DNA from 3 places in the Streptomyces sp. NPDC053426 genome. Region 3 is predicted to be linked to each of the others. Evidence: riboswitches for the same ligand, from Rfam matches in the RefSeq annotation. Region 3 holds a riboswitch; each other region holds the start of a gene.
What was found. Region 3 has a riboswitch for cobalamin ahead of ACZ62B_RS13810 (energy-coupling factor ABC transporter permease). Riboswitches for the same ligand answer to the same signal wherever they lie in the genome.
Positions count from the first base shown of each region.

Region 1: linked by a shared signal. The riboswitch ahead of ACZ62B_RS02095 (energy-coupling factor ABC transporter permease) and the one ahead of ACZ62B_RS13810 (energy-coupling factor ABC transporter permease) in region 3 are both predicted to bind cobalamin.
Region 2: linked by a shared signal. The riboswitch ahead of ACZ62B_RS01895 ((2Fe-2S) ferredoxin domain-containing protein) and the one ahead of ACZ62B_RS13810 (energy-coupling factor ABC transporter permease) in region 3 are both predicted to bind cobalamin.

Region 1 covers NZ_JBVJKE010000001.1:509,589-519,621, forward strand. Annotated here, with positions in the region: gene ACZ62B_RS02065 (transposase) at 1-315, opposite strand, end outside; gene ACZ62B_RS02070 (transposase family protein) at 390-1,160, shown strand; partial or broken gene ACZ62B_RS02075 (carbamoyltransferase N-terminal domain-containing protein) at 1,239-1,493, shown strand; partial or broken gene ACZ62B_RS02080 (ATP-binding cassette domain-containing protein) at 1,484-1,642, opposite strand; gene cbiQ (cobalt ECF transporter T component CbiQ) at 1,639-2,388, opposite strand; gene ACZ62B_RS02090 (energy-coupling factor ABC transporter substrate-binding protein) at 2,395-2,757, opposite strand; partial or broken gene ACZ62B_RS02095 (energy-coupling factor ABC transporter permease) at 2,754-3,258, opposite strand; cobalamin riboswitch at 3,289-3,473, opposite strand; gene ACZ62B_RS02100 (hypothetical protein) at 3,671-4,156, opposite strand; partial or broken gene ACZ62B_RS02105 (golvesin C-terminal-like domain-containing protein) at 4,153-9,183, opposite strand; gene ACZ62B_RS02110 (hypothetical protein) at 9,247-10,033, opposite strand, start outside.
Region 2 covers NZ_JBVJKE010000001.1:473,790-483,822, reverse strand. Annotated here, with positions in the region: gene ACZ62B_RS01930 (VOC family protein) at 1-6, opposite strand, end outside; partial or broken gene ACZ62B_RS01925 (transposase) at 191-643, shown strand; partial or broken gene ACZ62B_RS01920 (IS5/IS1182 family transposase) at 1,191-1,501, opposite strand; gene ACZ62B_RS01915 (alpha/beta hydrolase) at 1,529-2,377, opposite strand; gene ACZ62B_RS01910 (helix-turn-helix domain-containing protein) at 2,655-3,449, opposite strand; gene ACZ62B_RS01905 (nuclear transport factor 2 family protein) at 3,535-3,924, shown strand; gene ACZ62B_RS01900 (ferric reductase-like transmembrane domain-containing protein) at 4,817-5,797, shown strand; cobalamin riboswitch at 5,824-6,012, shown strand; gene ACZ62B_RS01895 ((2Fe-2S) ferredoxin domain-containing protein) at 6,125-6,466, shown strand; gene ACZ62B_RS01890 (flavin monoamine oxidase family protein) at 6,930-8,888, shown strand; partial or broken gene ACZ62B_RS01885 (MmyB family transcriptional regulator) at 9,068-9,340, shown strand; gene ACZ62B_RS01880 (hypothetical protein) at 9,534-9,878, opposite strand.
Region 3 covers NZ_JBVJKE010000005.1:462,265-472,297, reverse strand. Annotated here, with positions in the region: gene cbiQ (cobalt ECF transporter T component CbiQ) at 1-241, opposite strand, end outside; gene ACZ62B_RS13815 (energy-coupling factor ABC transporter substrate-binding protein) at 248-637, opposite strand; gene ACZ62B_RS13810 (energy-coupling factor ABC transporter permease) at 634-1,353, opposite strand; cobalamin riboswitch at 1,384-1,566, opposite strand; gene ACZ62B_RS13805 (ABC transporter substrate-binding protein) at 1,769-3,358, shown strand; gene ACZ62B_RS13800 (ABC transporter permease) at 3,379-4,347, shown strand; gene ACZ62B_RS13795 (ABC transporter permease) at 4,353-5,240, shown strand; gene ACZ62B_RS13790 (ABC transporter ATP-binding protein) at 5,237-6,217, shown strand; gene ACZ62B_RS13785 (ABC transporter ATP-binding protein) at 6,210-6,932, shown strand; gene ACZ62B_RS13780 (hypothetical protein) at 6,874-7,206, opposite strand; gene ACZ62B_RS13775 (TetR/AcrR family transcriptional regulator) at 7,295-7,909, shown strand; gene ACZ62B_RS13770 (hypothetical protein) at 7,960-9,090, opposite strand; gene ACZ62B_RS13765 (hypothetical protein) at 9,161-9,619, shown strand; gene ACZ62B_RS13760 (ABC transporter substrate-binding protein) at 9,620-10,033, opposite strand, start outside.

The DNA.
Region 1 (10,033 bases), on a different contig from region 3:
CAACCGATCCACATCGGCGATCGGCTGCGGCGCCGGCTCCAACGCCAGTAACGGCCGCAGACGCTGGATCACCCGACAGACGGTGGCCGGGGAGATCCCGAAGAGCGGGGCGAGCTGCCGCATCGTGAGGTTGGTGCGGTAGTACACGGCCACCAGCAGCACCCGATCCGCCAGCGGCAGACGCCACGGCCGACCGCCGCCCGGACCGTTCCCGCCCCGCTCCCGGACCACCTTCACCAGCTTCACGAACCGGTCGATTCGCAAGCCCGTGAACGTCTCCACCCACACCGGCTCAGCCCTCAACACCCCACCCATACAGGGAAAATGCCCAAGACTAAGCCTTCTGTAAAGGGTGTTGCACAAGGCTGTGAACTGGGCATCTTCCTTGCATGGCTGGGGTGTTGAGGGTCGAGCGGGTATGGGTGGAGACGTTCACGGGGCTGCGGGTGACGCAGTTTTCGCGATTGCTCAAGGCAGTGCGGGAGCGGGGCGGCAACGGCACGATGCAGGGCCGGCCGTGGAGCCTGCCGCTGGCCGAGCGAGTGCTGCTGGTCGCGGTCTACTACCGGACGAACCTGACCATGCGGCAACTGGGACCGCTGTTCGGAGTGTCCTCGTCCACCGTGTGCCGGGTGATCCAACGTCTCGGGCCGCTGCTGGCGATCGAGCCCGTCTCGCGTCCGGCCGATGCGGCGGACCGGTTGTGGATCGTGGACGGCACCCTGGTCCCGGTCCGCGACCGCAAGGTCGGCGCGTCCAGCCGCAACTACCGCTTCTCCGCGAACGTGCAGGTCATCGTCGATGCCGACACCCGTCTCGTGATCGCAGCGGCCCGGCCGGCACCGGGCACCACCGCGGACGTCCACGCCTGGCGCGCTTCCGGCCTCGCCGAACACTGCCATGACGTGACCGTCCTGGGCGATGGCGCCTACCTCAACTGCGGGATGGTCGTGCCGCACCGCAAACGCCCTCACCGGCCCCTGCTGCCGGGCGAGGAGGACGACAATGCCGCCCACCGCAAGGTGCGTGCCCGAGTGGAGCATGTGATCGGCCGCATGAAGAACTACAAGATCCTCCGCGACTGCCGACAGCACGGCGACGGCCTCCACCACGCCGTCCAGGCCGTCGCCCACATGCACAACCTCGCACTCACATCATGACCAGAAGACTGCGATCAGGACCCTGACCTGCCCAAACGCAGCCTTGTGCAACACCCTTTAGGGTCTGTTGCGAAAGTGCACGTGGCGCACGCCGCCTCCGCCGGGCCCGCCGCACCGCACCCCGACAGCGCCGTCCTCGTCCTCGACGGCCGCGGCGAGGCCGCCTCCCACCTCGCCGGGCGCTACCACGACGGCAGGCTCCGCACCCTGGCCGCCCAGTCGCTGCCCGACTCCCTCGGCCTGGTCTACGAGGAGCTGACCGAGCACCTGGGCTTCCTGCGCAGCAGCGACGAGTACAAGGTCATGGCCCTCGCCTCCTACGGCAAGAGCCGCATCAGCGTGGTCTTGCCGCTGCCGTTGCGGCCGAGCAGCGCGAGCGCGCGCCCCTCGTGGGCGTCGAAGTCGAGGCCGCTGAGGACGGTCGGCCCGTCCTCGTAGGCGAAGGACGCACCCCGCAGGGAGACCAGTGCGGGCTCGCTCATGTCAGCGGCCTTTCGAGTACGAGGGTGAGGGCGGCCAGCGCCGCCAGCAGGGCGAGGCTCGCCCCGGTGAACCGGACGGAGACCCGGGCCTCGGGCAGCAACACGCGCAGGGAGCCGTCGTAGCCACGCCCGGCGAACCCCGCCTGCAGCCGGGCCGCCCGGTCGAAGGCCCGCACGAACGCGGTCGCGCCGAGCCCCGCCAGGGACCGCCAGGCCGCGGCCCGGGTGGTGTGCCCGAGCCGCGCGGCCTGCGCCGCCCGGATGCGGCGCACCGAGTCGAGCAGCAGGAAGCTCATCCGGTACGTCACCAGGGCGACGTCGACCACGGGCGCGGGCACCCCGGCGCGCACCAGGCGCGGCAGCAGATCGGACATCGGGGTGGTGAACGCGAACAGCAGCACCCCGAGCGACGCCGCCGACGTCCGCAGCAGCAACTCCCCGGCGCGCGACGGCCCGTCGTCGGCCAGCGACACGAACCCCTCAGGTCCGCCGACCTGCACCAGCAGCGTCGCGGCGCCCGTCACGCAGAAACCCAACGGCACCTTGTACGCCCGCCACAGCCCCCGGCCCGGCACCCCGGCCGGGCCGAGCAGCAGCACCAGCGCCGTCACCAGCACCAGCGCCGCGCCCGGCCAGGCCGGCAGCGAGATCGCGAGCACGGTCAGGCCGAGCCCGAGCACGGCTTTGTCCACGGGATGGCGGCGGCGCCAGCGACTGCCGTGCGCCGCCGCGTCGATGGGCAGCACGGGAGGTCAGTCCCCGTCCGTTGCCGGGCCCTTGGCGGGTTCCCCGGCATCGGCCGAGGCCGCCGCGCGGGCCCGTTCCTCGCCCTGCCGCCTGCCCCGGCGCAGGCCGAAGTAGTAGGCGAGGACGCCCGCGCCGATCGCCGCCTGGAGGGAGAACAGCCCCGACTCGATCTCCCCGGACGGCGGTTCGTACAGCGGCGAGAACCAGGGCTCGTAGTCCGGCTCGTTCTCGACGATCGCCGTCTCCGCCTCGCCGTCGGCGCCGGTGAACGGCTCCTCCTTGTGGTCGCCCAGACCGAGCGCCAGCGGCAGCACCGCCAGCGCAGCCACCGCGAGCAGCAGCAGATTGATCTTCGTGTTGCGCTTCACCGGGCCACCGCCGCACGCTTCGCGGGCTTCGCCAGCAGCACCCCGAGCCGGGTCAGCTCCCCCTTGCTGGACTGCACCAGCAGCCGCATCACCAGCACCGTCAGCAGGCCCTCGCTCACCGCGAGCGGGATCTGCGTGACGGCGAAGATGGCGCCGAACTTGCCGAGCGCGCCCAGGAACCCGCTGCCCGGGTCGGGGAACGCCAGCGCCAGCTGGACGCTGGTGACGCAGTACGTGGACAGGTCGGCGACGAACGCGCCGCCGAAGACGGCGCCCATCAGCGGCACGTCGTACCGGCGCAGCAGCCGGTAGACCCCGTATCCGGCCCAGGGGCCGACGATCGCCATGGAGAAGACGTTGGCGCCGAGCGTGGTCAGCCCGCCGTGCGCCAGCAGCAGCGCCTGGAACAGCAGCGTGATGGTGCCGAGGACCGCCATCAGCGGACGCGGCACCCCAGGCGATCGCGTGCGCCGGAGGCAGGAAACCCTCGGCTATGTGCATGGCTCAGCAGACCCTCTCCAGCACCTCGTGGATGGTTGACGCGCCTTGGCCGGTCTCCTGGCTGACGGGTACCACCGCCCGTGCCCCGCCTTCCCGGGTCCCGAAGGACCCAGTGGCTGCCCGTAAGGGCTGGAGCCGGACTTCCCGATCACAGTGGCGAGGGCCGCACCGGCATCACACCGGATTTCCCGTTCACCAAGGCGTGGTGACAGTAATCGGCCCCCGGGGGTGGTGACAAGCGGGCATCAGGGGCGCGAATCCGGGCGCACACCCGCACACCGGTGCACTCGGACACCCCGGAGGTGCCATGTCTCACACTCGACGGCCCTGGAGGAGTTCCGGTGGACCGCGGAGGGGGCCCGGTCAGCGCCAGGCTGACCGGGGCCCCTCGTCGGTACTGTGGACGGGACTCTCAGACGTACGGCATGAAGGTGGCCACGAACAGGTTCTCGTCGCCGTCTTCCGCCGCGCTCTCGAACTCCTCACAGACCTCGGGTCGAGCGAGGCAGGGGAAGTCCTCGTAGCTCTGCACCGTCACCCCGTATTCGGGATGTTCCGCCGGAGTGTCCCCGGACAAGAGCAGCGGACCGACTCCGCCCGCTCGCGTGCTCCAGCCCGCCGACCGGAGGGACTTGGCGATGTCCTCGACGGGATCGCCGTCCGCGGACACCGGGGAGACGGCAAGGAGGGCGAGCGATTCCTCCCAGTCGTTCCCCGGGTTCGAGGAGTGCCCTTCGGCCAGGATGCGCACATTCCCGGAAGCGGCGGACTCGACCACGTCGTCCGGCACACCGGGCAGCTGCATCCACTCACGGATGAGAATCCACCCGGCCGCCAACACGACGACGGCCACGGCCGCTCCCGTCAGGCGGAGCGTTCTTGTCCATTGCAGGATCATCCACAGTTCCTCACGACGTTGGAGCAGAAGCCGCCCGGATCCCCGTACTGAGTGGCCGGCAGCGACGACAGCCCGAACAGGTCGGACATGGACTGCCCGGTTCCGGACAGGTAGGCCATGTTCGCGTCGAACCGCGCCGATCTCCTGGAGATGATCGAGCTGCTCTGCGCCAGGTTGTCACCCGGGACGCGCAGACGGGCCGCCTCGTCGTCGCTGAGCGAGTAGCCAAGATACGCCTGCTTGGCGTTGCTGCCCCTGGTGGTGTCCACCTTCAGTTTCAGGACCGCGACGGAGACGGCGAACTCCTCGTTCACATTCAGCGCGTGACGGATGGCATCGAGCGATGTGCCCTCGAATTCATCGTAACCGGCGTCGATCAGCGTCTGGCGAGCGGTCGCCGCCTTCATCTGCACGGAGCCGGAGCTGGGGTCCCTGTCGATGAGCCTCGCGGTCCACGCGCCGCCAGTGGAGACCCCCCACTTCGCCATCTCGTCCAGGCCCTCCGGCCACGTCGTGTAGAACGGCTGCTCCTGCATGAGCAGGGCGACGACCAGTTGCTCGTCGACACCGTACTTCTTCGCGTAGGCGAGGCCCCAGGCGACGGTCTGGCTGCTCAGCTTCTGCGCGTCGGCCTCGCTTCCGCCGTAGGAGTCCGTCCCGGGGGCCGGGTCCAGATCGGCGCTCGGCTCGACGTAGTCGATGTCCCAGCCGCCCGCGCTGTTCATCCGGCAGCTGTACCCGGACTCGTTGCACTCGACCGGGCGGTGGCCGTCGTACTCGATGAACGTGGACGGGTTGCCGCCGCCGAACGCGTAGCGGTTACCGGTCATCAGATCGGTACCGAGACCCATGTCGGCGAGGGCGCCGTTGTACATGTCCCGGGTCGTGAAGCGGTTGAGCCCCGGGTCGTAGTTCCGGAAGCCCATGTCGTAGGTGCCGGAGTGGGCGTCCCAGCGCTTGGCGTTGTAGCGGTAGGGGTTGTACGCCTCCTTGGTGGGATCGGTGGCGCTGGGCTTGTCGACGCCGGTGAACTCGGAGTCGTCGTCCGCGCCGTAGGCGGTGTAGCCGTAGGTGGCCTTGGTGTTGCCGGTGTCGTCGGTCAGGGTCTCGACGTCGGTGTGGCTGTTGTAGCCGTAGTAGCCGTCCTCGGTCGTGCCGTCGCCGTTGTGCTTGACCTGCGACAGGCGCTCGCCCCACGGGCTGTACTGGTAGGACTTGGTCAGCTCGCCCGCGACCTTCTCGTCCAGGACCTCGGTCGACAGGCCCAGGTACGCGAAGTCGGTGGTCTTGCCGTCCGTCGTCTTCGACGCGGTGCGGTCCAGCGGGTCGAAGGTGTACTTCGTCGACTTCAGCGCGCCGGTGTCGTCCATCTTCTGGGACTCCACGACGTGGTCGAAGCCGTCGTACACGCTCCGCTCGACGATCTCACCGTCGGAGGTGACCGACTCCTGACGGCCGAAGGGGTCGTAGTTGTAGTCGGCGGTGACGCCACCGGTGCTGGCGGTCAGCAGCCGGTTGCGGTCGTAGCCGTAGACGGTCTCCTTGCCCTTGACCGTCTGCCGGATGACGTTGGCGTTGTCGTCGTGGACGTAGGTCTCGGTGGCGGCGCCGTTTCCGGTCTTCACCGACTCCCGCAGCCGGTCGGCCGGGTCGTAGGTGTAGTCGGTGGTGGAGGACAGGTACGCCGTGTGGTTGTCGGCGTTCATCTTCTCGGCCACGTCCTGCGCCTTGTTGCCGTTGGCGTCGTAGGCGTAGGTGTGCGAGGCGACGAGGGTGCCGTTGCCCTTGTTCTCCACCGAGGTCTTCAGCGAGCCGTCGAGGTAGTAGGTGTAGTCGACCGTGTTGCCGTTGGCCTTGGTCTCCTTCAGTTTCTGGCCGCGGTCGGTGTAGGTGTACGAGGTCACCTTCGGGTCGGCGTCCGTCGCCGACTTGCCGACCGACACCGTCTTGACCAGCTCGCGCAGGTCGTAGGTGTACCGGGAGAACTGGTCGGGGTGGGTGACCGTCTCCGGCTGGCCGTTGGCGTCGTAGGTGTACGAGGTGGCCTTCTTCTCCTGCCCGGCGAGCGCCTCGGTGACCTTCTGGACCTGGTTGAGGCCGGTGTAGGCGACCGAGTAGGCGTCGATCCTGGCCCCGGACGAGGTGTCGTCGATCGAGGTCAGGTTGCCGTTGACGTCGTAGGCGTAGGCGAAGGTCTTCTTCTCGTCGTCGGTCTCACCGCTGGTGTCGCGGACCAGCTTGACCGCGTCGGCGACGGCGACGCCGCCGCTGTTCTGGTCCAGCTTCAGCTCGGTGTCCTCGCCCTGCTTGAGGCTGTACGAGCCCAACTGCACCCAGGTCCGCGGGTTCGCGGTCTGGTCCTTGGTCACCGACGGTTCGGTGGTGGTGCCGTGGGTGAGCGTGTACTTGGCCGTGGTCGCGGCGCCCGTCACCTCCGGGTACTTCACGTACGCGGTGTAGGTGCCGTCCTTGGGGACGTTGAGCGTCCAGGTGAAGGCGTCGGTGCCGGTGCCCGCCGCGTGGGTGACGTGGTCGTAGCCCTGCTGGCCGGTGCGGTCCCCCTTCGTCCAGGTGCCGGTGGAGGAGGTGTTCTGGGTGTCGGAGTTGTCGACGAGGACGACGCTCCTGCCGACCGGAACACCGTCGTCCGACTTCGACTTGAGCTTGCCGTCGGGGTAGTACGTCCAGCTCATGGTGCGGTCCGAGGAACCGCCCGCCGAGGTCAGCGTCCTGGCCGTCTGCTTGCCGAGGTCGTTGTAGTCGTACGTCGTGACGATGTCCCACGGGTCCGTGGTCGACCGCACCCAGCCGTTGTCGAAGTAGCTGTAGGTGGTGTCGTTGCGGACCGTCTGCCCGTCGGACGGCGGCAGCGAGGTCTTCGCCACCCGGCCGACCGCGTCGTACACCGTCTCGGTGTAGACGTTCGGGTCGTTGTGGCGGGTGTCCGCCGGATCGTAGGGCTGGTACTGCTTGACCGGGCGGTTCAGCGCGTCGTACTCGGTGCGCTGGGTGAACGCCGTGGTCGTCCCGGCCGCGACGGCACGCGGCGTGATCAGCTTGGTGCGGTTGCCGACCTCGTCGTACTCGTACTTCGTCGTCCGGTAGGTGATCGACGTGGTGCCCGAGTGCGGGACCTTGATCGCGGAGACCTTGCCGCGCTCGTCGTAGGAGACGGTCGTGGTGTTGTTCTCGGCGTCCGTGGTGGAGACGACCAGCGAGTCCTTGTCGTAGGTCCGCTCGGTGGTCTTCCCGGCCGCGTCGGTGACCTTGGTGACCCGGTGGTTCAGGTCGTAGGCGGTCTTGGTGGTGTAGTCGGTGGTGCCGGCGGTCGCGTTCTTCTTGGGGTCGACGACCGTGACCAGGTTGCCGACGTTGTCGTACTCGTAGGAGATCTTGTCACCCGCGGCGTTGACGACCGAGGTGAGCTGGTAGATCGCGTCGTAGTGCTGGGTGGTGACGTAGTCGGTGGTGTCGGTGGTGGTCAGCGTGCCCTTGGGCTCTGTTGTGGTCTTGAGGTTGCCGACCTTGTCGTAGGTGTAGGCCGACTTGCGTTCGGCCGACGTGCTGGTGTCCTTGGGCGCGGTGGCCGAGGTGACCTGGTCGGCCGCGTCGTAGACCGCCGTGGAGACGGCGCCGTTGGGGACCGTCGACTTGGTGACGTTGTCGTTGGCGTCGTACTCCGGGGCCGGGACGGTGACCAGGACGCCCTTGTCCTGCTCCTTGGGCGTCGTGCTGGCGAGCGGACGGCCGAAGGTGTCGTACTTCTGGGTCGTCGCCTTCTCGTTGGGGTCGGTCACCTTGGTGACGTTGCCGCGGTCGTCGTACTCGAACAGCGTCTCGTTGGTCAGGGCATCGGTGATCGTCGCCGGGTAGCCCGTGGGCCCGAAGCCGCTGTACGACGTCGAGTTCTCGTTGGCGTCGATCGCCTTGGCGAGCTGGCCGTAGGAGTCGTACTCGTACGACGTGGTGTAGTCACCGGCGGTCGTCGTGGCGACGCCCTTGGGGTCGGTGACCGTCTTCAGGTTGCCGAAGGTGTCGTAGCCGAACTGCCAGGCGCGGCCCTCGGGTGAGGTCTTGCGGAACAGGTCGGCGGAGTAGCCGTCGGCGCGGGTCTGATACTCGAACTTCGCCGCGTTGGCCGGGTAGGTGCCGGGCGCGCAGTCGGACTGCGGCGGGACGCCGGTACTGTTGTTCTCCGCGTCGCGCTGCCAGAGCGAGTAACCCGTCTTCTGGTCGTAGCAGTACGCGGTTTTGGCGCCGTTGTCCTCCTCCAGATACGTGACGTTGTTGTCGGCATCCCACACCATCTTCGTGACCTGTGACTTCGCGTTCGTCGTCTCGACGGCGCGACCGAAGTCGTCGGTGACGTACCGCGTGGCGTGGTTCTCGGCGTCCGTCACCGTGGTCCTGGTGAAGCCCGTGTTCACGGTGTCGGCCGCGTAGGTGAAGCCGGTGTCGCCGCCGAGGCGGTCGGTGATGGTCTTGGTCCACCAGTGGTACTTCGGGTTGTCGCCCGCCGTGGGGGTGTTGTACGCGAGCTGGGTGGCGTTGCCGCGCGGGTCGGTCGCCTTGACCAGCTTGACGTTCTTGTTGCCCTGGGTGGCGTCGTAGGTGAACTTGAAGATCTTCGGCTGCGCGGCGCCGTCACCGTCGGTGAACTGCCCCAGCAGGCCCTTGTCGGTGTAGTAGAAGGAGATCTTCCGGCCGGAGATGTCCGTGACGGACTTGATGTGGTCGTAGATCTTGGAGTTGGTCAGGTTGGAGCCGGTGACCTTGGCGCCGGTGTCGTCGATGTAGTCGTACGACGCGTCGCCCTTCTTGTAGTAGTCGACCGTGAGGGACTGACGGCCCGCCGGGTCGGTGATGTACGTGAGGAACTTCGTCGGCTTGTTGTTGGACTTGCGCTCCTCGTACGTGTACGTCTGCGTGTTGCCGTTCTTGTCGACCACCGAGGTCAGATAGCCGTCGCAGCCGAAGTAGAAGCGGGTGCCGTCCGGGCGCAGCAACGTCCAGGCGTCCGGCACCGGTCCACCGCGAGTCCCCCCGCTCTCCCCTTCACCGTCCAAGGAACCGGAACGCCTCGCTCTCAACTACAGCAGCCGCGTACTCTTCGGCGACCAAGCCAGGTGGCACGCTGCCAGAGAATCCTCGATCAACGGCTCCGCTGTGTGCACCGCGTCAGCGATGCATACCAAGGCGTCTACACAAACGTTATGGACGGCGACCTCGTCACTGCGAGGATCCGGTCGTACACCGGCGAGTTCCACACGAGAGGTTTTGGTGGACTCGTCGTAGGACCAGGTGCCTTCTGCGGGGGAAGCTTGGTCAAGGGACTGTGGCCGATGCCGGTGATAGTCCATGCCGCGCCGGTCGTCCAGCGCGATGAACCGGTGATCGCGCTGAAGTGTGACGAGGTGCTTCACGAGGGCCTCCAAGGGCCTGAGCTCGCTTTGCTTGGCTGCCTGGGGCAGCGTCTTCGACCAAAGCTCCCGAGTGGGGGAGAAAGTCTGCCACGCGCTTTTCGCAACAGACCCGGGTGGGAAACCCTGAGCGGACTTGACATTCTTGGCACTGTTGATGACCACCGCGGCAGCCGGATTGCACAGCAGGATGCGTAGCACGAGGTTGGCCAGGCTGTGTGCTGTTCCCAGCAGGAAGTGGGAACTCATCTCGCATAGCGCTCGCACTGCCATGCGCTGGGTGTACTCGATAGCCTGCACGTGCTGCCGATCTCGCTCGATATCGGGTGACCGCCAGCGCTGTGCATCCTGCTCAGCGGCCCAGGCGAGAGTCAACTGCTCACCGATGCTTCCCGCGAGGCCATGAAGTTCCACCACTCGGTTGATCAACAGGCCGTAATTTGTGACGTTGGTCCTT
Region 2 (10,033 bases), on a different contig from region 3:
TGTCATGACTCTCCCCAGGTAGTGCGGACGGGGCTCAGGGTATTGGCCACGCCGCCCGTCCGACAGATCCGCGATCTTCCTGGCTGACCAGGGCCGTCAGACGGGCTCGACCTGGCAACAGATACGCGAGAAGCCCCTGGTAGGAGCTGGTCTGCGAAGATCACGTTCCGGAACCCGGAGGCTTCACGGGTTGACCAGTATCACCTACACCGCAACACTCGACGTCGGCAGGAAGACAGCCGAGACTCTCGCCCAACTCTTGCGCAAGCACCACGAACGGCTCGGCACCCGCAGGGGGACCCGCGCTCTGGGCGTCTTCAAGCAGGGTGTCCTGGTGCTGCGGTGATTCGTCGACGGGGCCCGGCTGGCCCAACTCGCCCGGGGCAACCGGGTTTCGGTGCCCACCGCGTACCGTTACCTGCACGAAGGGCTGACGGTGCTCGCCGACCACGCCCCGGATTTGTCCACCGCGCTGGAACGGGCGGCGGCCGCCGGCTACACCCATCTCGACCTGGACGGCACCGTCATCCGTACGGACCGCGTCGCCGCCCCCGGGCCCAAAGGCGCCGACCTCTGGTGGTCCGGGAAGCACAAGCACCACGGCGGCAACGTCCAGGTCATCTCCGCTGAAGGCCCTCTGCCTCGAACTCGCAGGCGCCAGGCCCGCGATCGTCAGCCGGCACGACCGCGGCCTTGATACATGTGCCCACGCCGACCGGGCGACTCAACGCAGACACGGCACCAGTGGGGAACAGCATGGAAGGCCGAACCACCCGCACCGGTCGCATGCGCACGAGCGACGCCCCCGACGACTACGACGATCTCGCGCAGGGACGAGAACGGGGACAGGCATCGCCGGCTCGGGTGCCTCACGACGTCTTCGCTGTTCACCTCGGTGGCGGGTCCGATGATCCGTTGACGCCCGCTTATGGGCCATTGCCACTGTCGGGCGTTCCGTCGGACTGCTCGGGCCTGCTGTGCCCCGGAAAGGAGTGAGTTTTGTGCCCCGTGCCCCGTGCCCCGTGCCCCCGGCCCTTGCCGTGCGTCTTGCCGCACGGCTCCAGCCGTCACGTCCTCCTGACCCGTCCCACTCGGACGGCTACCGGACGGGGCTTTCCGGTGCTGTGACCTGCCCGCACTCGCAGCACGCTCTCGACCATGAGCCCTTTCCGATCTCAGGCCCGTGCGATGTGAGGTGCGAGGACGGCCTGCCGGCCGATGGAGAGGTCGCGGTGCTTGCCACGGAAGGCACCCGTACGGTGCCGTCGGCACCCTGGTAGCCCTCGTCGCCGTAGCGAACCAGGCCGACCTCGGCCAAGGCGTCGATGATGCCGTGGGTGCGGGCCGCCTTGATGTCGCGCATGGCGCCGGGCAGTGCGGCGGCGATCCGGTCGATGGGCAGCAGCGTGCCGTCCAGGATCACGAACGCCTTGGCCACCGCACGGTCGAGGGTCTGTCGAAGCGTGGGAACCAGCGCGGCCAGGAGGTCCACGCAGTCGGCGCGAGGTCGGATGATGCCGTGTACCGATCAATCCTCGTCGGGCCGCCACAGCCAGCGCAGAGCGTCCGGCAGCAGGACACCGCCGTGGTTGGGGCTGTGTCCGCCGTCTCCCAGGACGAGGCGGAAGTCGTAGCCCGCTTCAGCGAGAGCGGCCGCCACCCGCAGGTTCTCGGCGAGCCAGTTCCACTGCGGCTCATTCCAGCGCAGGTCACGGTGGCCGCCTTGCATGAAGATGCGCAGCGGCTTGCGGGGGACGCGGGAGACGAGGTCCGGGTAGGGGTTGCCGCCCGGCATCTGCGCGAAGCTGGACAGGTATCCGATGACGCGGCGGAACTTGTCCGGACGCAGCCACGCGGCGGTAAAGGCACAGTTGCCGCCGCTGCTCCCGCCGCAGATGCCCCACTGTTCGGGCGATTGGGCGATGGTGTACCGCTCCGCGACCTGCGGGATGATCTCGGTGAGGAGGAAGGTGACGTACCGGTCGTCGAAGGCGTCGTACTCGTTGTTGCGGTTCTTCGGCTTCTCGGCATCGGGGAAGACGCCAGGATCGACGAACACGCCGATGGTGACGGGGATGTCACCGCGGTGGACGAGGTTGTCCAGGACGATCGCGCCGCGTACCTCCCCTGCGGGGTCCAGGTACCACCATCCGTCCTGGAAGACCATCAAGGATGCCGGTTCCGCCGGGTCGTACTGTGCAGGCACGTGTACCCAGAACTTCCGGAAGGTGCCCGGGTAGACCTCGCTGTCCCTCCACTCGAACGCGACCGTCTCACCAGCGGGCACGCCCAACTGTGGAGCGGAATCGGGTCCATGGACGTAGCGCACGTCCGACTGGTCGACCGGAAGTGACTGGTAGGGCATCTCGATGGTCACGGGGAGCAACCGTAGGGCGATCGCCTCCCCCGGCCGCAAGGGGTTTTCGTCCGAGCGCTCCGCCTCGCAGCTTCGGCGCGAGGTTGAAAAGGGCTCCTTGTCCTGGAGGACGAGGAAACCCACCGCGTGCCCTTGAGCGGTGATGGCCGAAGTGGGGAGATGCCCAGCGGCCGTGGTTCGTTTTGCGCGGCCCGCACCCGGCAGCCGCCTCCCGGGCCTCCAGCTCCTCGATCAACGACACCATCGGCACCGCCCCCTCCACCGTCACGGCAGGAGATCAGGGACAGACGGCTGCTCGAACACCACCGTCGGACTCCTCGAAGTAGGTGGCGCTCTCCGCGTCCGCCGGGTAGTAGGACTCGATCGCGACCTCGTCGAGCGTGATGTCCATCGGGGTGCCGAATGTGGTGATGGTCGAGAACAACCGCAGCTCTCGTCCGTCGAAGCGAAGGATCATCGGGATCAGGACATCGGATTCGACCGATCGGCTCGGCGCGTCCTCGGAATCGGGCTCCAGCAGTTCCTCGTAGAGCGCGGTGAGCTCAGCGTCGGGAGCGACGGCGAGCTGACGCCTGATACGGGAGCGGAACACCACACGCACGTCGTCCAGGTTGACGACCAGAGGGGCGAGCCCGCGCGGGTCCAGTCCCAGCCGCACCAGGTTGACCGGCGGCCGTAGCAGGTCGGGATCGACGTCCGCGAAGAACGGCTCGACCGCGCGGTTGGTCAGCACGATGTTCCACCGGCGGTCGAAGGCCACCGCCGGGTACGGCTCATGTGCGCGCAGCACCCTCTCGACCGCGTCACGGGCCGCCGACAGCGCGTCGTCATCGAGGGACCGCTCGGCGTACCGGGGTGCGAAGCCGGCCGCGAGCAGCAGCCGGTTGCGATCACGCAACGGCACATCGAGCCGGTCCGCGAGCCGGAGCACCATGTCGGCGCTCGGGTTGGACTTGCCCGTCTCGACCAGGCTCACGTGACGAGCCGAGACGTCGGCCGCGATCGCAAGATCGAGTTGGCTGAGTCGTCGGCGATGCCGCCACTGCCGCAACAACTCCCCGACCGTATACACGTCATCGAGGGTACTCATCGTGGAGCCGCGCGCCATGAAATCCGACTTCATCGACAACCGTTGCGACCGCGGAAACACTGCGTCCATGACCACAGACAACAAGAGCGTCGTTCAACGGGCACTGGCGGAACTGATCGAGACGGGCGGCGTCGACGCGCTCGAACGGTCGCTGAGCGATGACTTCGTCCATCACAGGCCGGACTCGACCTCCTCGACCAGAGCGGAATGGCTCGCTGCCGTACAGGCGGCACTCACCCCGCTCGCCGATATGCGGGTCGACGTCCACCACCTGCTGGCCGACGGCGATCACGTCGTGATGCACTCGCGGCGGCGGCTCCCCGACGGCGGGCCGGAGATCGCGGTCGTCGATATCTGGCGGATCGACGAGGGGCTGATCGCCGAAGGATGGGAGATCATCGAGCCGGTGGCCCGGGCAGCCGCCAATCTCATGTGGTGGGAGCCCGCTGAGCACTGACCGGTGCTGTCGCTTCCGCCGTCGAACGACCAGCGGGTGGGTGCGACTCCTTCTCAAGGAGGACAGGTACCCGCGTCCACCGGCAGTTCGGAGTGGCTGCGCCGGTCGTCCGGGGGCGAGGCGAGGCCGTAGCGGTCCAGGAAGGGCCGGGCCGCCTGCACCGGCTTCTCCCCGAGCGGCGGCGCGTGTGGCGGTCCACGGGAAAGGACACCACCGCGATCTCAGGCTCGGTGCCCGGTCGCGACGGGCCCCGGTACAGCTCGCCCGGAGCGCCGTGGCAGACACCCGGCACGGTGTGGCCCGAAGGATGGTGTCCCCGGCGGGTGCGAATGCCGGGCCCCGGCGCCGTCGGCCCCGGCCCACCGGCCAGCGCGTCGGCCCAGGCAGGGACGGTGTGCCCGAAGAGAACCGGCTGGGTGACGCACACACTCCTCCTCCGTCCCGGTCCTCGGACACCGGCAGGGAAGGAGGCGCGGCCACACGCACGACGTACGACCGTCCATGCCGCCGACCCGGTCCACGAGGTCACGTGCACAGCCCGCGGGACGCGGGAGCGGTGGCAGGTCGACGGCTTTCGTTCCCGCTCACCGCCGCGGACAGCCCCGGATCCGCGCCGGGTCCCCGCTTGCGTCGCGCCACCGGGCGTCGGTGCGGACGGGAGGCGCGAACCGGCTGCGTGTATCAGCGCGGAGGCGCTCGTGTTCCTGCGACAGCGGGGCTCCGGCGGTTGACTTGAATGTGGAGGGAGGCGGAAACCAGGTGTGCCCCGCGCAGTTCTCGTGGTGGTTCTGGCCGGATAACGCCTCTGGGGATCGCTGCCCCATCAGCCAGACTCGTTGCCTCACGACACATGCGCACCGTTATGCGGTGGCCCGTGCCCCGGAGGCCCCTGATGACGTCAGACGCGAGGCCGGACGAAGACGGGGCGGCAGCCCCGCCCGAACGGCGACGGCCCCCTGGTGACCGCGTCGCGCTGCGCGGCGACCTGCGGGCCGCCCTGCCCGACGCCACCGCGGCGATGGTGGTCACGGCGCTCGTGTTCGCCCTCCTGTGGGCGCGCATGGAGTCCGGCGAGTCGGACACGGTCGCGGTCATGCCGTTCATGGACGACCCCGGCACCTACTGGATGTACCTGCTCAGTCAGGCGTTCGGGTGGTCGGGCCTGCTGTGGGCCTGGGGCACGGTCATGCTCGGTCTGCTGCTGTCGGGGCCGCGCCCCGCCCGGCTGCCGGTCTCCCGGCAGGTGCTGGAGCGCTGGCACCGCACCACGAGCCTGACGACGACGGCGCTGATGTTCGCCCACGCGCTGATGTTCGCGGCGGAACTCGTCCGCTACGAGACGAAGGTGGACTGGGCGGAACGGCTGTGGGTGGCCTTCGCGGACACCTTCGTGCCGGGCTGGTACGACTCCGGGACCGGCCAGGTCGCCATCCCGATCGGGCAGGGTGCCCTGTACCTGGCGATTCCGCTGGGGCTGCTGTTCTACGTCCGGCACCGCATCGGAGCGAACACCTGGCGACGGCTGCACCGTTTCGTGATCGTCGTCTACGTGCTGAGCGTGTGGCACACGCTCCTGTACGGAACCAACGTCTGGTACGGGGAGTGGCCGCGCACCGTGCTGTGGCTACTGCAACTCCCGGTCGCCGCGCTGCTGTTGCTGCGTCTGCTGAGACCTGCCCGGCGGGCCGGACGGCTGGGCTCCCCCGGCGGGGGAGCGGCCCGTCCGGGGTGGTGGGTGCGGGCGGCAGGACGGGTCGCGGTCGGGGCCGTCGTCGTAGGGCTGGTCGTCGTGGTGGTGTCGGGCCGTGACGGCGGACGGGACCGTCCGGCCCATCCGCCCGCGACGGCCCCCCACGCCCAGGAGACGGACTGACGGTCGGCACCGGGCGGGCGGGACGGTGTCCCGGGAGGGGATGGTGTCCGGCGACAAGGCGGCGGCGGAACGAGGAAGCCGGTCTGAATCCGGCGCGGTCCCGCCACTGTGATCGGCGAGCGCTTCCCGACAGGCCACTGCCCGGCAACGGGTGGGAAGGCCGGGACGAGCATCGACCCGAGAGCCAGGAGACTCACGCGGTCGCCTCCTCGACGGACCACCGGGGCGGATCTCCCCGGAGAGAGGGACGGCACCGCATGCCCGCGACGCCGACCGGACGAACGACGGACGACGGACGACGCGAGGACCGAAGCGGCGGCCGGCCCCGTGCCGTGCCGCGTCGTCGGGTGCCGCGACTGCTGCTGCGGCAGCCCCGAAGTGACCGGAGCCGACCACGCGGCCCGGACGGCACGTCTGCGCGCTCAGGTGCCGGTGCGGGTGTCCGCCTGCCTCGACGTCTGCGAACACGCCGACGTCATCGTCGTCCAGCCCTCCGCGGAGGGCAGGGCCGCAGGCGCCCGACCCGTCTGGCTCGGACTGGTCAACGACCCGGACGCGACCGAGGACGTCGCCGCCTGGGCACGCGCGGGCGGACCGGGCGTGGCACCTTCGCCGGACGTCCTCGACCTGTACGTCATCACGCCGCCACGACGGCGTACGGCTCCCTGACCGTACGGACGGAGAGTCGGAAGGAGACAGGAACCGTGCACGAAGCCCCTGCCTCGGCGGCGTCCGTCACCGCCGCCCTGCACGACGTGGCGGACCTCGGCGACTTCTTCGCCCCGCGGGCCGGCGGACGGGACGACTGCCGGCCTCCGGTCGCTCGTTCCTGCGCGGTGGGGTTCACCGACCTCGCCGAAAGCCGTCGCACGCCGCCACCGCACTACGGAGCCGCGCGTCGACGTCTCCACCGCCCCGCTCGGTCACGCCGGGAGATGCCCCGAACACGAAAGCGCCGTCGCCGAGTTCCGCCGACGGGCCCGGTCGCCCGGGTCCCTGGTGAACATGGGCACGGACCGCAGACCCGTTCGGGTGGTTTGAGCGGCACGTCCGTGTGAAGGCGCTACCCCGAGTGCCGCTCGCGCACCAAGAGTGATGCGCGATGAACACTCAGAACGCGAACACCTCAGACGTGAGCACTCCGTCGACACACCAGGACGCCGCTCCCTCCCGGCGCACCGTGGTCACGGCGACCGGCGCCTCGGCGCTCGCGGTCGGGCTCACCGCGGCCTCCGCCACCCCCGCGACCGCGCTCAGTCCCGCCACCGCGCCCGCCGTCAAGCCGGGTGCGGCCCCGCCCGGCACCGATCCGAAGGCGTACCGGACGGTCGCCCGCGCCGTCGTGGTCCACGACGAACACGACAAGCCCCTGGTCCCGGCCTACGTGAAGATCGTCGACAACGGTCTGCCGACCGGCAGGGGGAAGGCCACCAAGCGGGTACTGGTCGTCGGGGCGGGGCCGGCCGGCCTGCTCGCCGCCGACCTGCTCAACCGGGCGGGCCACGACGTCGTCGTGATCGAGGCCAACGGTAACCGGGTCGGCGGCCGGGTCAAGACCTTCCGCAAGGGCGGCCATGAGAACGGCGCGCAGCCGTTCGCCGATCCCCGGCAGTACGCCGAGGCCGGTGCCATGCGGCTGCCGGACAGTCACCCGCTCCTGATGGCCCTGCTGAAGAAGTTCGACCTTCCCCGCCAGGAGTTCTACCTGGTGGACGTCGACCCGGACGACCCGGCGACGAAGACCAATCGCACCTGGATGCACGTCAACGGCATCCATGAGCGCCGGGCCGACTACGAGAAGAACCCGGAAAGGGTCAACGACACCTTCAACGTCACCGGCGCGCACCGGAAGAAGACCGCCGCCGCCATCCTCGCCGACGCGCTCGAACCCGTACACCGACTCGTCCGGGGCAAGGAGGGGACCGCCCTTGTCGACGGGTGGGCCGAGGTGCTCGAGAGGTACGGACACTGGTCCATGTACCGCTACCTCACCGAAGCCGCGGGGCTCGACACCCACACCATCGACCTGGTCGGCACCGTCCAGAACCTCACCTCGCGGTTGCACCTCTCCTTCCTGCACAGCTTCCTGTCCAGCGCACTGATCTCCCCGGGGACCAAGTTCTGGGAGATCAAGGGCGGGACCGCGCTGCTCGCCGACGCGCTGTACGCGCCCGTGAAGGGAAAGGTACGGCTCGACCGGCGCGCCGTACGCGTCGAACGGGCGGGCGGCAAAGTGCGGGTGCACACCGTCTCGGAGGACTGCCAGACGGGTAAGGGCGGCACCACGGAGGTCTTCGAGGGCGACGAGGCGATCATCACCGTGCCCTTCTCCGGACTGCGGCACGTCGCGTTCGACCCCCCGCTGTCGTACGGCAAGCGCCGGGCCATCACGGAGTTGCACTACGACTCCGCGACCAAGGTGCTGCTCGAATTCTCGCGGCGCTGGTGGGAGTTCACGGAGGCACAGTGGAAGCGGGCCCTCGACACGATCGAGGACGGCCTCTACGAGAAGTATCGGGCGGGCAAGGTCAGGGACGCCGGATATCTCGGTGCCCACAAGTCGGTGAAGGACCTGGGGGTGACGATCCCCGATGACTACAAGCACTGCTTCACCGCCTTCAGGCCCGCCATGGAGGGTGAGGTCGAGGCCGCCCACGTCCGCGGTGGCGGCGCCGTCAGCGACAACGCCAACCGCTTCATGTACTTCGAGCACGCCCAGCCCATGGAAGGCAGCGACGGCGGCATCGTGCTCGCCTCCTACAGCTGGTCCGACGACGCCCTCAAGTGGGACGCCTACGCCGACGAGGAGCGCTGTCTGCGCGCCCTCGCCGGAGTGCAGGCGGTCTTCGGCCGCCGCTGCGAGGTGTTCTTCACCGGCAAATGCCGGACCCAGTCGTGGACGCGGGACCACTACGCCTACGGAGAGGCGTCCGTGCTCTTCCCCGGCCAGCACACGGAGCTGTTTCCCGACATCCCCACCTCCGAAGGACCCCTGCACTTCGCGGGGGATCACACCTCGATCAAGCCGGCCTGGATCGAGGGCGCTCTGGAATCCGCCGTCCGCTCCGCTCTGAAGGTCCACACCGGCTGACCGAGCCGGGCGGCATCCCCGGCTCCGGGTCGCGGCCGCGTGCCGTGGACGCGCCCTGGAGCCGGGGGACCTCGGACACCGAGCGGGACCACCGAGTGCGCATCCACCTGCGGTCCGGCGGCCCTTGGCCGAACGGCTGCGCCCCATGACCTGTCCGACCACGCCATGGTGCGAATGACATGGCGCTATGCCACCTCGTGCACCGGGAGAAGGCCGCCCGTGGCACGCGGGGACGGCGCGCCCGCACCGTCGACACCCTCTCAGTCGCCCTTCCTGGAGCGCTTGTTCCGCAGCGGGGAGCGGTGGCCGTCTCAGCCGGAGACGTGAATCGCGTGAGCATCGAAGGTCCCGGCGGCGGTGAGGAGTTCGCCCGGTTGTGGGCGGCCCACGACCTGTCGGCCGAACCTGCCCCACGCAAGACCGTTCGGCACCCCGTGATCGGTCCCCTCACGCTCGACTGCCGTCCCGGACATCACCGATCAGGACCAGCGAGTCGTGATCTGCACGGTCACCCCCGGCTTCCGAGCGGAGAGAGCCCCGTAACCGCTGTCGGTCGTCGGCGCACAGCGTGTGGACGTGCCCCGCTGACCCGCTTCCAGAGCCCGACGGCCTTGGCGCCCGCACCGAAGCAAGGCTGTCATGGGCTCACCAGTTGTCACTCGATCCCATCCGGCGCACGATTCCCCAGCCGCCGAGCAACAGCACCACGCCGCCGCCGAGGCAGGAACTTCCAAGGATCAGCGAGTTACGCGGCGTATCTTCGCGGCGTCGTATCATCTCGTCGTAACCGGCCGATGAGCGCTGCCCGTTGATGCTGACCATGCACTGGTCGCCGGGGCGCATGACCTTGCCGTCACATGTCGGAGGTCCGTCTTCGGAGCCGGCCAGCAGCCCGGCGATCAGCGCGAACGCTCCGGCGAACGATGCCCCGAACCCGACAATCAGCATCAGCGGCGCGACAAGGAGCGCGCACAGTTTTCCGAGAGTCATGCCGAGTCCCTTCGCGGGGGGGGTGTACAGGCCGTCGTACCGCTCGGGAAGAACGCGGCGGGTTCATGCTGCCCGGTTCAGCGCGCCTTCCACCGTCGACGGGCCACGAGGCCGCGCTGCGAGAGAGCGTTACCAGGACCCCGCCGGTGGCCTGT
Region 3 (10,033 bases):
GCGTCAGCGCCCCGGTGACGCAGAAGCCCAGCGGCACCCGGTACGCCCGCCACAGCCGCCGCGCCGGCACCCCCGCCGGGCCGAGCAGCACCACGAGCGCCGTCACCAGCACCAGGACCGCGCCCGGCCACGGCGGCAGCGAGACGGCGAGCAGGGTGAGCCCCAGCCCCAGTACGGCCTTGTCCACGGGATGGCGGCGGCGCCAGCGACTGCTGTGCGCCGCCGCGTCGATCGGCAGCACGGGCCGTCAGACCCGTCGTCGTTCGGAAGCGGCCTCGTCACCGGCGGCCTCGTCACCGGCGTCCGCGCCCGCCTCGGCCCGCAGTCGCGCCAGCGCCCGCGCCTCCCCCTGCCGCCGCCCGCGCCGCAGCCCGAAGTAGTACGTGAGGACGCCCGCGCCGATCGCCGCCTGGAGGGCGAACAGCGCCGACTCGATCTCGCCGGACGGCGGTTCGTACAGCGGGGAGAACCACGGTTCGTAGTCCGGGTCGATCTCGGTGATCGCCGTCTCGGCCTCGGCGTCCGCGCCGGTGAACGGCTCCTCCTTGTGGTCGCCGAGCCCGAACACCAGCGGGAGCACGGCGAGTGCGGCCACCAGCACCAGCAGCAGCGTGTTGATCTTCGCGTTGCGGCTCATCGGGCCACCGCCTCCGCCGAGTCGGACGACTTCGCCGTCTTCCGCCCGGCCGCCGACGTCACCAGCACCCCGAGCCGCGTCAGTTCCCCCTTGCTCGACTGCACCAGCATGCGCATCACCAGCACGGTCAGCAGCCCCTCGCTCACCGCGAGCGGGATCTGCGTCACGGCGAAGATGGAGCCGAACTTGCCCAGCGCGCCCGCGAATCCGCTCCCCGGGTCGGGGAAGGCGAGCGCCAGCTGCACGCTCGTCACGCAGTACGTCGACAGGTCGGCGACGAACGCGCCGGAGAACACCGCCACCATCAGCGGCACGTCGTACCGGCGCAGCAGCCGGTAGACGCCGTACCCGGCCCAGGGGCCGACGACCGCCATCGAGAAGACGTTGGCGCCCAGTGTGGTCAGCCCGCCGTGGGCGAGCAGCAGCGCCTGGAACAGCAGGGTGATGGTGCCCAGCACCGCCATGACCGGCGGCCGGAACAGGATCGCGCCGAGTCCCGTGCCGGTGGGGTGGGAGCAACTTCCGGTGACCGACGGCAGTTTCAGCGCGGACAGGACGAACGTGAACGCTCCCGACGCGCCGAGCAGCAGCGTGCTCTCGGGATGTTCCCGTACCTCACGGATGAGCGACCGGGCTCCGTGGACGACGAACGGCGCCGACGCGACGCCCCAGGCGACCGCGTGCGCCGGTGGCAGAAAACCCTCGGCTATGTGCATGGCTCAGCAGACCCTCTCCAGCACCTCGTGGATGGTTGACGTGCCTTGGCCGGTCTCCTGGCTGACGGGTACCACCGCCCGTGCTCCGCCTTCCCGGGTCCCGAAGAACCCAGTGGCTGCCCGTGAGGGCCGGAGCCGGACTTCCCGATCACAGTGGCGAGGGCCGCACCGGTATCGCACCGATTTCCCGTCACCAAGGCGTGGTGACAGTAGTGCCCGTTCCGGTCCGGTGACAAGCGGCCACAGGGGGCGCGCGGACGGCGCCCGATGGCTCGCACCCCGGCGCACACCTGCGCACTTGACACGAGCGGCGCCGTCCGTCGGGGCGGGGGAGTGGGGGGCCGCCGTCCTGGGCAGTACCTTGCTGCAATTAATATGCAACAACGATTTCCAGGCAACAGGGATGTGAGGTTCGATGACGACCCGACGAATACGGGGTACCGCCGCCGTGGTCGCGATGGCCGGTGCGGTCGCCGCCTGCTCGGCGCCGGGCGACGGCGGCGCGGACGGCGGAGCGTCCGCCGGATCCGTCGTGATCGGGGTCCCGTCCGAACCGGACACGCTCAGCCCCCTGCTCGGCTACGGCAAGGACGGCAACTCCAAGATCTTCGACGGACTCCTCGCCCGCGACGCCGACATGAAGCTGAAGCCCGCCCTGGCGAAGGCGCTCCCCGAGGTCACCGACGGCGGCCGCACCTACACGTACACCCTGCGCGACGGCGTGAAGTTCAGCGACGGCGAGCCGCTGACCGCCGACGACGTGGTCTTCACGTACGACACCGTGCTGGACGAGAAGACCAACAACACCGCCAAGAGCGAACTGGACGCCGTCAAGGAGGTCCGGGCCGACGGCGACGACAAGGTCGTCTTCACCCTCGACTACCCCTACGCGGCCTTCGCCGCCCGCACGGTGCTGCCCGTCGTCCCCGAGCACGTCGCGGGCGGACAGGACCCCAACACCGGCTCCTTCAACACCGAGCCGATCGGCACCGGACCGTACGTCCTCACCGGCTGGAGCAAGGGCGAAAAGCTCACCTTCAAGGCCAATCCGGACTACTGGGGCGGCGCTCCGAAGGTGAAAAAGCTCACCATGGCGATCATCGCCGACGACGACGTCCGCGCCACCCGGCTGCGCTCCGGCGACCTCGACGGCGCGACCCTCCCGCCCAACCTCGCCGCCACCTTCAAGAACGACGACGGCAAGAAGACGTACCGGGCGACGTCGTACGACTTCCGCGCCGTCAGCCTCCCCACCGGCAACCCCGTCGCCGGGGACACCGCGATCCGCCGCGCCCTCGACCTGGCCGTGGACCGCCGGGCCATGGTCGACAAGATCCTCGACGGCGCCGGCCGCCCCGCCTACGGCCCGCTGCCCATCGACGACCCCTGGTACGCCGAGGGCGTCGACCGCCCCCAGGACCTCGACGAGGCCGAGAGCATCCTCGACGAGGTCGGCTGGAAGGCCGGCGAGGACGGCATCCGCGCCAAGGACGGCCGCGCCGCCCGCTTCACCCTCTACTACCCCTCCGGCGACAAGGTCCGCCAGGACCACGCCCTCGCCTACGCCTCCGACGCCAAGAAGGCCGGCATCGACGTCGAGGTGGAGAGCGCCACCTGGGAGGTCATCGAACCCCGGATGAACCAGGACGCCGTCCTCGCCGGATTTGGCAGCACCGGCGACCCCGACTTCGGCCTCTACACGCTCCTGCACTCCTCCCTCGCCGGAGACGGCTTCAACAACATGGCCCTGTACGACAACCCGGCCGTCGACGAGGCCCTCGACGCCGGCCGCCGCAGCCAGGACCCGAAGGACCGCAAGGCCGCCTACGACACCCTCCAGCGCGAACTGGTGAAGGACCCCGGCTACACCTTCCTCACCCACATCGACCACATGTACGTCCTCGCCGACTGCTGGAAGGGCCTCACCACCCAGACCGAACCCCACGAGCACGGCTTCGCCAGCGGCCCCTGGTGGAACGTCGAGGACTGGCAGCCCACGGCATGACCGCCCTTCCCTGGGGAGAGATGACCAGGCTCACGGCACGGCGGGCCCTGTTCGCCGTGCCGGTGCTGCTCGTCGTCACCTTCGGCGTGTTCGCCGTCGCCGCCGCCTCCCCCTTCGACCCCGTCAAGGCGTACGCCGGCACCGCCGCGCTCGGCGCCGACCAGGAGACCCTGGACCGGCTGCGGGAGAACCTCGGCGTGGACCGGCCGTTCACCGCCCGCTGGTGGGACTGGCTGACCTCCGCGTTCGGCGGCGACCTCGGCCAGTCCACCGTGATGCGCCAGCCCGTGGCCGAGGTGATCGGCGAACGCCTGGTCTGGTCGGCCCTGCTGTGCGCCGTCGCGTTCGCCGCCGCCGTCCTGCTCGGCACCGTGCTCGGCGTCCTCGCCGCCCGCCGCCCCGGCTCGCTCCTCGACCGTACGGTCACCTCCCTCGCGTACGCCCTGGAGGCCGCCCCGGTCTTCTGGACCGCCCTGCTCGCCGTCTGGCTGTTCGCCCTCCACCTGGACGTCCTCCCGGCCGGCGGCCTCACCGACACCGGCAGCGAACAGGTCACCTTCGGCCAGGTCGCGAGCCACCTGGTCCTGCCCGCCGGCGTCCTCGCCGTCTCCCAACTGCCCTGGTTCACGCTCTACGTCCGTCAGGGCGTCGGCGACGCCCTCGCGGAGGACCCCGTGCGCGGCGCCCGCGCCCGCGGCCTGAGCGAACGCACCGTCCTGCTCGGCCACGCCCTGCGCTCCGGACTGCTGCCCGTGCTCACCCTGATCGGCTCCCGCGTCCCCGAACTCATCACCGGCGCCCTGCTGGTGGAGACCGTGTTCAGCTGGCCGGGCATCGCCGCGGCCACCGTCGAGGCGGCCACCTCCGTCGACTTCCCGCTGCTGGCCGCGCTGACCACCCTCGCCACCGCCGCCGTCCTCGCCGGAAACCTCCTCTCCGACCTGCTCTACGGACTGATCGACCCGAGGGTGAAGCTGAATGAGATGTGACCCCCATGGCTGACACCACCCCCGCCGTGACGAAGACGGTGTGGCGCGCACACGGCACCGCCCGCCGCTCCACCCACACCCTCCGCCTGCGCGTCTCCGCGACCCTGGTCGCCGTGACGGTCCTCGCGGTGCTCCTCGTACCGCCGCTGGTCCGGCTCGACCAGCAGGCCGTCGACCTCGCCGCCAAACTCCTGCCGCCGTCCTGGTCCCACCCCTTCGGCACCGACGACGTGGGCCGCGACCTGCTGCTGCGCTGCGTCTACGGGCTCAGGGTGTCGCTGCTGGTGGGCGTGGTGGCCGCCCTCGCCGCCACCGTGATCGGCACCGCCGTCGGCGCCACCGCCGGCGCGCTCGGCGGCTGGGTCGACCGCGCGGTCATGCGCCTGGTCGACACCTTCTCCTCCGTGCCGCACCTGCTGCTCGGCGTCTTCATCGTCGCCATGTTCCGGCCGGGCGTCTGGCCGGTGGTGATCTCCGTCGGCCTCACCCACTGGCTGTCCACCGCCCGGATCGTCCGCGCCGAGGTCCTCTCGCTGCGCTCCCGCCCCTACATCGACGCGGCCGTCTCCGGCGGAGCCTCCCGGTGGCGGGTCGTCGTACGGCACCTGCTGCCCGGTGTGCTGCCCCAGGCCGGCCTCGCCGCCGTCCTCATGGTGCCGCACGCCATGTGGCACGAGTCGGCCCTGTCCTTCCTCGGCCTCGGCCTGCCCACCCACACCGCCAGCCTCGGCACCCTCATCCAGGGCGCCCGCGGCTCCCTGCTCGCCGGACAGTGGTGGCCGACCCTCTTCCCCGGCCTGTTCCTGATCATCCCCACCCTCGCCGTCGCCGGCCTCGCCGGTGTCTGGCGGGAGCGGATCAACCCCCGGCGCCGATCGGAGCTGACGCTGTGACGACCGAGCGACCCCCCGTGCTGTCGGTCCGAGGACTGTCCGTGCGCTTCCTGCTGCCGGGCGGGCGCCGGATCGCCGCCGTCACCGACGCCCACTTCGACGTGGCGCCCGGTGAGTGCCTCGCCCTGATCGGCGAGAGCGGCTGCGGCAAGTCCGTCCTCGCCTCCGCCCTCCTCGGCCTGCTCCCCGCCAACGCCCAGACCGCCGGCAGCGCGCTGCTCGGCGAACTGGACCTGCTGACCGCCGACGAACGCACCCTCGCCCGCACCGTGCGGGGCCGCCGCATCGGCCTCATCCCGCAGAGCCCGGCCGCCCACCTCACCCCCGTACGCACCATCCGCTCCCAACTGGAGGAGACGGTCGCCCAGCTCACCGGCGTCCGGGGCCGCACGGCCCTGCGCACCGCGGCCGAACAGGCCGCCGAACGCGCCGGGTTCCCGCCGGGCCACCTCGACCGCCACCCCCACGAACTCTCCGGCGGACTCGCCCAGCGCGCCGCCACCGCCCTCGCCCTGGTGGGCGGGGCACCCCTCCTGCTGGCCGACGAACCCACCACAGGGCTGGACCGCGACCTGGTGGACCGCACCGTCGACGAACTGCGCCGCCACGTCGACGCCGACGGCGACCGGGCGCTGCTGATGATCACCCACGACCTCGCGGCGGCGGAACGCGTCGCCGACCGGGTGGCCGTCATGTACGCGGGCCGTATCGTCGAACTGACCGAAGCGAGCGCCTTCTTCGGCACACCGGGCCCCCGCCACCCCTACAGCCGGGGCCTGTTGGAGGCACTCCCGGACCGGTCCTTCACCCCCGTCCCCGGACTGCCCCCCGAACTCGGAGCCCTCCCCGACGGCTGCGCCTTCGCCCCCCGCTGCGACCGCGCCACGGACACCTGCGCGACCCTCCCGCCCTTCACCGGGTCGGTCGCCTGCCACCACCCGGCCCCGGCACCCACTCCCGAGGACATCCGTGCTTGAACTACGCGCCATCACCGCCGGATACGACCGAGGGGCCCCCGCCGTACGGGACGCCACCCTCACCGTCACCCCCGGCGAGTCCGTCGGCCTGCTCGGCCCCAGCGGCTGCGGCAAGTCCACCCTCGCGAGGGTCGCCGCCCTCCTGCACCGCCCGGACGCCGGGGAAGTCGTCCTCGACGGCGCCCCCGTACGCCGCTGGCGCCACCGCGCACCGCGCGAGCTGCGCACCGCCGTCGGCGTCGTCTTCCAGCAGCCCCGCCTCTCCGCCGACCCGCGTCTGCGCCTGGCCGACCTGATCGCGGAACCCCTGCGCGCCACGGGCCGCCGCCCGTCCGTCCCCGGCCGGGTGGCCGAACTCGCCGAGACCGTCGGCCTGACCCCCGACCTGCTCACCCGCCGCCCCCACGAGGTCAGCGACGGCCAGCTCCAGCGCGCCTGCCTCGCCCGCGCGCTGGTGCTGCGCCCCCGCTGGCTGATCTGCGACGAGATGACGGCCATGCTGGACGCGTCGACCACGGCCGCGCTGGTCGGGGTCGTCGAGGCCTACCGCGCCTCGACCGGCGCGGGCCTGCTGGCCGTGGGCCACGACCGGACCCTCCTGAACCGCTGGTGCGACCGCACGGCCGACTGGGACACGGTGGCGACGTCCCCCGTGCTCACCCCGCGTCCGCGTGCGCGGCGCGCGGCGGGTTGGGGCGCCCCAGCGCGGAGTTGAGCCGGTAGGCACCACCGAGCCCGTGGAAGACGGCCATGACCAGCGCTCCGGCGAGGAGGCCGACGGCACCCGCGAGCGGATGGGCCGGAAGACCGGCCCAGTACCCGAACGCACCCGCCAGTGCGAGGCCCATCGTTCCGGCCACGGCGTTGCGCAGCGGGCCGTTGCCCCACACGTTCGGGAACTCTTCGCCGGTCATGCCTTTGACGAAGTGCGGAACGGCGTTCGCGCCCATGAGTCCGGCGAGCGCGGACAAGAGGAATACGTGCCACATGACGAGCCGCCTCCATTCGGTCAACGTCCGTAGACTGAAAACGGTAGGCGAGCGCGACGGGTTCGGTCAACGGATGTAGACTGAGATCATGACGTCCCGCCCCACCAGCCGGGCCGAGCGGCGCCGGCACACCGAGACCCGCATCCTGGACGCCGCGCGACGCCTGTTCGCCGAGGTCGGTTACGACCGGGCCACCATCCGGGCCATCGCGGCGGCGGCGGACGCCGATCCGGGGCTGGTGATGCGTTACTTCGGATCGAAGGACAAGCTGTTCGCCCGGGTGTCGGGGTTCGAGCGGGAGGAGTGGGTGAGCGGACCTCCGGAGCGGGCCGCCGAACAGCTGCTGGCGGCGCTCGAACAGAAGCTCGCCGAGGAACCCGCCGACGCGCTGGCCGCCCTGCGGTCGATGTTCACCCACCCCGACGCGGCCGGTGACGTCCGTGCCGCCATGGTGTCCCGGCAACAGCAGGCCGCACAGCACCTCGTCGACGACGAGGCGGAGCTGCGCGCCGGACTCATCGGCGCGCTCACCATCGGCACCGTGATCGGACGCCACCTGCTCCACCTGGACGGCCTGCGTGACGCTCCCCCCGAACGCGTCACCGCGCTGCTGCGCCGCGCCTTCCACGACCTCGCCTGCGGTCCGGTTCAGCCGGACGCGGGGCACGGCACCGGGCGGGCGGAGCCGAGGACGTCCCGGTAGCCGCGCGGTCGGCCGGTACGGGCGGCCGGAACCGCCTGTACCGGGTGGGGTCAGAACTCGGTGTCCCCCGTGAACTCCTCCTCGCCGAGCGCACCTGCCGTGAGGCCGCCGAAGAGGCCCTCCATGATGTCGTCGATGCGCACCTCGGTGGCGCCCGCCGGAGCCGTCGTCTTCTCGCCCTTGCCGATGCGCAGCACCAGCGCGAACTTCTTGACCTTCGCCTTCTCCGCCAGCTTGGCGAGGTCCACGGACACCTCGGTCAGCTCGTCGTTCTTCAGCGTGAAGTCGGCGGTGACCTTCTTGTTCGGCGCGTCCTTGAAATCCTTGGCGGTGGGCAGCTCGGCGCCCCCCGGCAGTTCCTTCTGCAGCGGACGGAGTTCGTCGAACAGCTCGGTGATCAGCGTACGGAACGGCGCCGTGGCCTTGATGTGCTCGGTACCGTCCGATCCGTCGGAGGTCGTGAAGTCGACCTGCTCGGCGATGACCTGCCGCAGTGCCTTCGTCAGCTTCTTCTGGGTCTTGGCGTCGAGGGTGGGCTCCGCCGAGGGCTCCTCGCCCCCGAAGCCCTCCGCCTCCGACATCTCCTTGCGGGTCTCTTCCACCTCCTTCGCCGAGACCTTGATCCACTCACCGGCGAGGAGCTTCTTGAACGCCTCCGCGCTGTCCGGCAGTTCGTCGGCCGACGGCATGGGGGCGCCCGCCATCTTCCCGAGCGCCTCCGCGTCGACGCGGATGTAGAGGTCGTCGCCGATCAGCCGGTACTCGACCAGGGCACCGTCCGGGCCGCTGAACTTCAGCGCCATGGCGGTGATGTCCTTCTCGCCGGACTTCTCGATCGGCTTCTTCGACTCCACGGAGACGGAGATCTGCGCGTCGCTGAGCAGTTCGGCGACCTCGTCGGGCATCTCCTCGCCCGGTTCCGACGACTCGGCGTCCAGCGCCTTCAGCGTCGCGGCGTCCGCGTCCAGGTCCAGCTCGAAGGAGAGCGAGCGCTCCTTGCCGAGCTTCTCGAAGGCCTGGTCGAGCTTCTGTCCCGCGGACAGGTTCTCCACGGTGCCGCAGGCGGCGGAACCCGCCAGGACCGCGGTGGCGACGGCGGTGGCGGTGAGGGTCTTGCGTATGACGGAAATGACGGTCTCCTCGTGAACGCGACCGAAGTGGTCACTGGGAAGACGGGTCAACTTCTCGAAAGGTTGTACGGGCCGGGGGTATGGCTATCATCACATTCTCGAGGAAGGCGGGGGCTGTTCGGTGGCTGCTGGGATCCATGTGGACGAGATCACCCGAATCCTGACGGGCACCGTCGCCCACTCCGTCGGCAGGGCCGTGGACATGGGCGTCGTCGAGTTCCACGGCCCTGACGGCGAGGAGGTCATGGTCCATGTGCAGTGCCCGTTCCGGATCGTGCACGACGCGAAGACCGTCCTGGGCTCCGCGGACATGCGGTATGCGCAGAAGGGCGCCGGACCACGGGCGTTCGACGAGTTCCGCATGATCTACGACGCCCGGACCGCCACGCTCAACCGAGTGCTCGGCGAACTCCGCCCCTCCGTCGGCGGCGTGACCGTCGGCGAGGCGGGTGAACTCACCGTGAGCTGGGAGCACGCGTTCCGGCTGGAGGCGTTCCCCGACTGCTCGGGGCGGATCGAGGCCTGGCGGGTCCTCGTCCGCGGGGGAGCCCACCACGTCTTCCCGCCGGGCCTCGACTGATCACCGCGTACTGCACACCGTCTTCGGGGCCCTCCTGCCGCCGGCCCCCGGAGCGGACTGCGCGTCCTGCACCCGCTGCACGTCCTGGAGGAGGCCCGGAACGTCGGGGTCCCGGCCGGCGGCGGCCCGCGCGATGGTCAGCAGTACGGCCTCGTAGAAGGCGTCCCGCACGGCGGGTGCCATGACGTCCGAGGCGTCCAGGCAGCGGGGCCCTTCACGGAGCCGCCGGGCGATCTCGCCCTTGACCGCGTCGCCCCGAGGCTTCACCTGACGGTTCGCCGAGAAGACGCCCGCCCGGTCGGCCCATGCCTGCTGGCCCTCCTTCGAAGCCAGCTTCTCGATCAGCTCCCGTGCCTCGGGGCGGTCGCTGAACAGCGCCGCGAAGTCGCCGGTCACCTCGCGGCCCCGGACCCG